2 linked regions of the Blastopirellula sediminis genome follow. The protein of the gene in region 1 interacts with the protein of each later gene in a pairwise test. Links are inferred from orthologs where the notes say so. Each region holds a gene or a part of one and is shown in the gene's direction. Other genes may lie near its edges. The genes, in order: thrS and rplA.

Region 1 (3,250 bases):
ATCAGCAAACCGGTGGAGTTGGAACAATTGCTTGCGACAATCCATCGCAACTTGAATCCGTGCGAAGCGTCGATCGAGCCTTCGAACGCCGCCTCCCCTTCGACCGCCACCAAGGAGAACGATCAAGCGACGACGGAAAATGATTCTCCGCTGGCGAGCGAAGTTCTCCCAGATCTCGAGATGCTCGCTCCGGTGGTTGATCTCTTCGTCCATGGACTGCCTGAGACGCTGGCCGACATCTTGGCGGCTGCCGAAGACGCCGATTGGGAAAAGGTCGAATTGTTGGCGCATCGTCTCCGTGGCTCCAGCGGCGGGTGTGGGTTCCCAACGATGTACAAGATTGCGACCACGCTTGAAGAGTCGGCGCGTTGCCAAAAAGAGGCGCCCAACCCGGCCGCAAATCAAGCGATTTTGTCGGATCATGAACGCTTGATGAAAATGTTGCCCCGAATTGAAGATTCGACCGGCCGCCGTCCTTATGCCGCGAACCCCGGCCTCTAACGCCGGGTCCCTCGAATTGCGGCGGAATTTCTTCACCTGCTAGCGGCGTAAAACGGTCGCTTCTAGGGGCTTGCGCGATCTACTCGCTCTAGGAGGGGTCGCCTCAGATCTCTATACTGCTGCACTGCGGCGCCATCGGCTTTCAGACGTCCTTTGTTTCGACGCCGGCCGACGACGCCTGACGCGCGTTATTCAAGAATGACAGGTCCATGCTCGAGGTTCATCTCCCTGACGGCAACGTAAAAACTTACGACATCGAAGTCACCCCAATGGACGTCGCCGCCGATATCGGCGCAGGCCTTGCGAAGGCCACTCTGGCGGCCCAAGTCGACGGGCAAACCGTCGGTTTCGATACCAAGCTGCCGACCGAAGGCTCGGTCAATCTGCGGCTGCTCACCAACAAGAATGAAGAAGCGCTGGGCGTGATGCGGCATAGTTGCGCTCACATCATGGCCCGCGCCATCATGCGTCTGTTTGACGGCGTCCAGCTCGCCTTCGGCCCGACCATCGAGGGGGGCTTCTACTACGACTTTGATCTCGAGCACAAGCTGACCGCCGAAGATTTCCCGGCGATCGAAGCCGAGATGAAAAAGATCATCAAAGAGAACGAGCCGTTCGAGCGGATCGAAGAGTCGCGCGAAGGGGCGCTCGCCGTCGTCAAGGATATCGATCAGAAGTACAAGATCGAGCATATCGAAACCGGCCTGGCCGAGCACGATACCTTGTCGTTCTACCGTCAGGGCGAATTCATTGACCTTTGTCGCGGCCCGCACGTTCCCAATCCGAAGTCGATCGGCGCCTTCAAGCTCTTGTCGGTCGCCGGCGCCTATTGGAAGGGAAGTTCCGATAACAAGCAGCTCCAGCGCGTCTATGCGACCGCCTTCTTCAACAAGGAAGACCTCGCGGCTCACCTGGAGAAGTTGGAAGAAGCGAAACGCCGTGATCATCGCGTGCTGGGCAAACAGCTCGAGCTCTTCTCGATCAATCCGATGGTCGGTCAGGGTTTGATCCTGTGGCTGCCGAAAGGCGCCATTATTCGTCAGCAGCTGACCGACTTCGTTTCGGAACAGCTGAAGAAGCACGAATACGAATCGGTCTTCACTCCCAACATCGGCAAGGTCGACCTCTACAAGACCTCGGGGCACTATCCTTACTACAAGGATAGCCAGTTCCCGCCGATTCATCTCTCTGATGATGAAGAGTATCTGCTGAAGCCGATGAACTGCCCGCATCACATCATGATCTACAAGAATCGGCCCCGCAGTTATCGCGAGCTGCCGATTCGCTTGTCGGAATTCGGCACCGTCTATCGCTACGAGCAATCGGGCGAACTGAACGGCATGACCCGCGTCCGCGGCTTCTGCCAGGACGACGCCCACATCTTCTGCATGGAAGAGCAGGTCGAAGAAGAATTCCGCAAGTGCATTGAGATGACTCAGTACGTGCTGAACAGTCTCGGCCTGACCGACTACCGCGTCCGTCTCGGTTTCCGTGATCCCGACAGCGGCAAGTACGTCGGCGATTCCAAAGTCTGGGATCGGGCTGAGCAATCGCTCGTCTCGGTTTGCAAGAACATGGGAATCGACGCCGTCGCCGAAGCGGGCGAAGCGGCCTTCTACGGTCCGAAGGCGGACTTCGTCGTCAACGACTGTCTCGGCCGCGAATGGCAGCTTGGTACCGTGCAGCTCGACTACAACCTGCCGAGCACCGAACGCTTTGCGCTCGAGTACATCGGCGCCGACAACCAGCCGCATCGCCCGGTGATGATTCACCGCGCTCCGTTCGGCTCGCTCGAACGGTTCATGGGCGTGTTGATCGAGCACTTCGCCGGCGCCTTCCCGCTCTGGCTCGCTCCGGAACAAATCCGCGTGCTGGTCGTCAGCCAGAAGTTTGAAGAGTACGCTCGCAAGGTCGAAGCCGAACTGAAACAGGCCGGCTTCCGCGTCACCGGCGACTATCGCCCGGAAAAGATTGGCGCCAAGATCCGCGACGCGCAACTCGGCTTGATCCCCTACATGTTCATCATCGGCGGACGCGAAATGGAGACCGAATCGGTCGCCGTGCGCGATCGTATCGACGGCGATCTGGGATCGATGAAAGTCGCCGAAGCGATCGACAAGCTGAAGCAGGAAGTCGTGGAACGCAAGGTTCGCCAAGTCTATTCCGGTTCGTCCGGACTAGGAACCGCCGCAACCGGCGCGACCGACGAGTACTAATCGCTTCCTAGCGCGACAAGTTTGAAAGACGAAAACGCCGGCCGCAAAGCCGGCGTTTTTTCTGTTCTTTAGTAGCCCGAAGCGCAAGCGAGGGAAATGCGGTCGCAAAGAAATCACTAATGTCTATTAAGGAACCAGCGACAACAAATACGTACTCGGCGGACTTCCTCTTTCATTAGGCAATAGGCCTTAGACATTGTTCCCGACCGCATTTCCCTCGCTTGCGCTTCGGGCTACTATTGTCGCGGTCGCCTAATCAAAGTCGCCGCGATTCACTTTGCATTTCGTCATCGACGCGGCCGGCGGTTCTTGCGCCATCAGATCGAGATCAATCCGCGTCGCACTGCTCAGACTGGTGGCCGGAAAATCTTCGGTCAGATCCATTCCCATCTCTTTCGCGAAGCGTTCCTCTTCGGTCGGATCCGCCGTCATCCAGCCGAGCATCGCCGCGCAGTCGAGCAGCGTCGTGCTGATAAAGCGTCCTGGCCCCAGAATGACGTTCCAGTCTCGGAGGCCGCGATTGTAGTCGTCCG
Region 2 (3,188 bases), on another replicon or contig:
GCCGTATTTTGATCAGATCATGGTCCCGACTGAGGACATCGTCGAATTCAAAAACGGCAAAAAGAAAATCACCAAGCGCAAGCTGTACCCTGGGTACATCGTCGTCCACATGGCGATCAACGATGACACCTGGTTCCTGGTACGCGAAACGGGCGGAATCGGCGACTTCACGGGAGCCGCGGGACGTCCGACTCCGATGCTGGCGCACGAAGTTGAGCGGATCACCAAAAAGGCGGAAAGCGAAGAGGCGGGCGAAGAGCCGGTCAAAACCAACATTCGCTTCAAGCTGGGGGATCACGTTCGCATCACCGAAGGAACCTTCGAGAACTTCGAAGGGGATGTCGAAGGAATCGACGAAACGAATGGCCGCGTGACGGTCATGATCAACATCTTCGGTCGGACGACTCCGGTCGAGATGGAACACTGGCAAATGGAGCCGGTGTAACCCATCGCGAGTCGTCGGCCTGTCGATTCCTACAGCCTCTCGCGTCGCTCTCCTGGCGACTGCCGGACTGTCGTTTTCGACCCACCGAACACCCAAGTAATTCAGTAATCCACGGCGAACCGTGCGTTCGCCGCCGAGGAAAAGAGACATGGCGAAGGAACTGGTTGGAAAAGCGAAATTTCAAGTGCCCGGCGGCAAGGCTACCCCGGCGCCTCCGGTAGGTACGTCGCTCGGTAAGTTCGGCGTCAACCTCGGTCAATTCGTTACGCAGTTCAACGACAAGACCAAGGAATTCAACGGCATGCCGATTCCGGTCGTCGTGAGCGTCTACAACGACCGCTCGTTTGAATTCGTTTGCAAGAGCCCGCCGGCCGCCGCGCTGCTGAAGCAAGCTGCCGGGATCGCCAGCGGCGCCGGTCGTCCCCATGTCGACAAGGTCGGCAAGGTTTCGATGGCCCAGGTCGACGAAATCTGCAAGCAGAAGATGGACGACCTGAACGCCAGCGACCTGGAACATGCTCGCCGCATGATCGCCGGTACCGCTCGCAGCATGGGCATCGAAATCACCGAATAAGCGTTCGCGGCCAACCCGCCCAGCGCTGCAACTGATACGCAACACACCGCACAGATACTTAAAGAGTCCGACGATGGTAAAGCACTCGAAGCGTTATCGCGCCCTTGCCGCCAAGGCCACGGAAGAAGTCATGCCGCTCGACAAGGCGGTCGCGCTGTTGAAGACCTTCAACACCACCAAATTCGATCAGACCGTCGACTGCGCCATGCGTCTGGGTATTGACCCGAAGCAGGCCGACCAACTGGTCCGCGGCGCCATCGTGCTGCCGCACGGCATCGGTAAAGAGCTGCGAGTCGTCGTGTTCGCCAAGGGCGACAATGTTCGTCTGGCGGAAGAAGCCGGCGCCGACGCGGTCGGTTCGGACGACCTGGCCAAGCGAATCAAAGAAGGCTGGCTTGATTTCGACGCGTGCATCGCGACCCCGGACATGATGGGTCTGGTCGGTCCGCTCGGTCGCGTCCTCGGCCCGCGTGGTTTGATGCCGTCGCCGCGTGCCGGCACGGTCACCCCGGACGTCGCTCGCGTCGTCAAAGAATACAAAGCGGGTAAGGTTGAGTTCCGCAACGACGCCACTGGCATCGTGCACGCGGTGGTCGGCAAGATTAGTTTCGACGAAGCGAAGCTGGTCGACAACATCCGCGCGTTCACCAATCAGATCCTGAGCATGAAGCCCGCCAGCGCGAAGGGCATTTACGTGAAGAGCGTCGCGATCGCCGCCACCATGAGTCCTGGCGTCCGCGTCGCGCTGTAAGCCGGTTCACTTCGTCGTCCGCCGCGCGGTGGACCTCACTTAAAGCAGAACAGTTATGAGCAAATTCGTAAAAGAGTTGGTGACGAAAGAGATTTCGAGCCGTCTGGACGGCGTGTCGGATCTCTTGGTGGTTGATGTCGCCGGTCTCGACGCCAATTCGACCGTCGAAGTCCGTCGCGCCTTCCGCAAACGGAACATTAGCCTGTTGGTCGTGAAGAAGACCTTGGCCCGTCGCGCTTGCGAAGGGACCTCGCTCGGTCCGGCTTTCAGCGACATTGAAGGCAGTGCGGCGATCGTGTGGGGCGGCGAAGACATCGTCGACCTGGCGAAAGAGATCGTCAAACTGCACGAAGACAAGAAAATGCCGAAATTCACGGCCAAAGGTGGCGTGATGGACGGCGAGGCTTTGACTGCCGACAAGGTGGTTGAAGTGAGCAAATGGCCGAACCGTGCCGAGCAGCTTGCTTTGCTGGTTGGTCAGATCCTTGGTCCGGGACGCACCCTGGCCGCTCAGATCAAAGGCCCGGGCGCCAAGCTCGCCAGTCAGATCAAAAAGCTGGGAGAAGAAGAAGGGGCCTAGTACCCGTCTCTCGCCCAACTGTCCGCACACGGCTGTTACGCCAAACCCGTTACGAAATAAGCAATATAGATTTTTTGCCCGTCCGCAGGTCGGGCGCAAGTTGAGAAAGGATCGACACGAAGATGTCCGAAGAAACCGCCACGATCGAAATCTCGGAAGAACTGAAGACCCTGGGCGACAAGATCGCCACCCTGACCCTGAAGCAAGCGGTCGAACTGGGCAACTACCTCAAAGACGCTCACGGCATCGAAGCTGCCGCTGGCGGCGGCATGATGATGATGCCCGGTCCGGCTGCGGCTGCTGAAGAAGTCGCCGAAAAGACCGAATTCGACGTCATCATGACCAGCTTCGGCGGCAACAAGATTGCGGTGATCAAGGCCATCCGTGGCATCACCGGCTTGGGCCTGAAGGAAGCCAAGGACCTGGTCGAAGGCGTTCCGAGCAAGGTCAAAGAAGGCGTCTCGAAGGAAGATGCCGAAAAGGTCAAGGCCGAACTGGTCGATTCCGGCGCCGAATGCGAAATCAAGTAGTCGATTTACGACTCTTGAATTCGATTTGACGGAATCCCTGTATTCACTTCGACGTCGCCTCCCGTATACTAGGAGGCGACGTCGCGAGGTGTGGTCTTGAATTTAACCGGTTTCTCTACTTTTCTCCTGCGCATGGACGATTCCCAGGGAGTGGTGCGCGCAGTGAACGGCAGGGAGGGGGCTGCGTCCCGTATATGGGTGGCTTCCCTTAAACGGGCGGTGTCCCGTCCATCGGCTAATTCTTGTCCACGCGTGCGTCTTTCACTCCCCCTTTGCTCGCTCGCACGTCTGGCGCCGGGAATTCTTTC

Evidence for each region.
Region 2: the proteins of thrS (region 1) and rplA interact in binary tests that used the Escherichia coli proteins (3 or more experiments, as listed by UniProt). The link is inferred for Blastopirellula sediminis from one-to-one orthologs.

The regions. Positions count from the first base shown.
Region 1 is NZ_JAJKFT010000004.1:565,779-569,028, reverse strand. Bases 283-3,213 are described here. They hold thrS (threonine--tRNA ligase), read left to right. Parts: upstream 283-710; coding sequence 711-2,717; downstream 2,718-3,213. Other genes in these bases: LOC68_RS06020 (hypothetical protein), read right to left, coding at 2,970-3,213; LOC68_RS06030 (PAS domain S-box protein), read left to right, coding at 283-501. Also shown: more of PAS domain S-box protein, read left to right, coding at 1-282; more of hypothetical protein, read right to left, coding at 3,214-3,250. UniProt on the Escherichia coli protein: Catalyzes the attachment of threonine to tRNA(Thr) in a two-step reaction: L-threonine is first activated by ATP to form Thr-AMP and then transferred to the acceptor end of tRNA(Thr). The rate-limiting step is amino acid activation in the presence of tRNA.
Region 2 is NZ_JAJKFT010000010.1:255,170-258,357, reverse strand. What follows is about bases 63-2,931. They hold rplA (50S ribosomal protein L1), read left to right. Parts: upstream 63-1,092; coding sequence 1,093-1,770; downstream 1,771-2,931. Other genes in these bases: rplL (50S ribosomal protein L7/L12), read left to right, coding at 2,473-2,880; rplJ (50S ribosomal protein L10), read left to right, coding at 1,826-2,350; rplK (50S ribosomal protein L11), read left to right, coding at 594-1,019; nusG (transcription termination/antitermination protein NusG), read left to right, coding at 63-445. Outside these bases: more of nusG, read left to right, coding at 1-62. UniProt on the Escherichia coli protein: One of the primary rRNA binding proteins, it binds very close to the 3'-end of the 23S rRNA. Forms part of the L1 stalk. It is often not seen in high-resolution crystal structures, but can be seen in cryo_EM and 3D reconstruction models.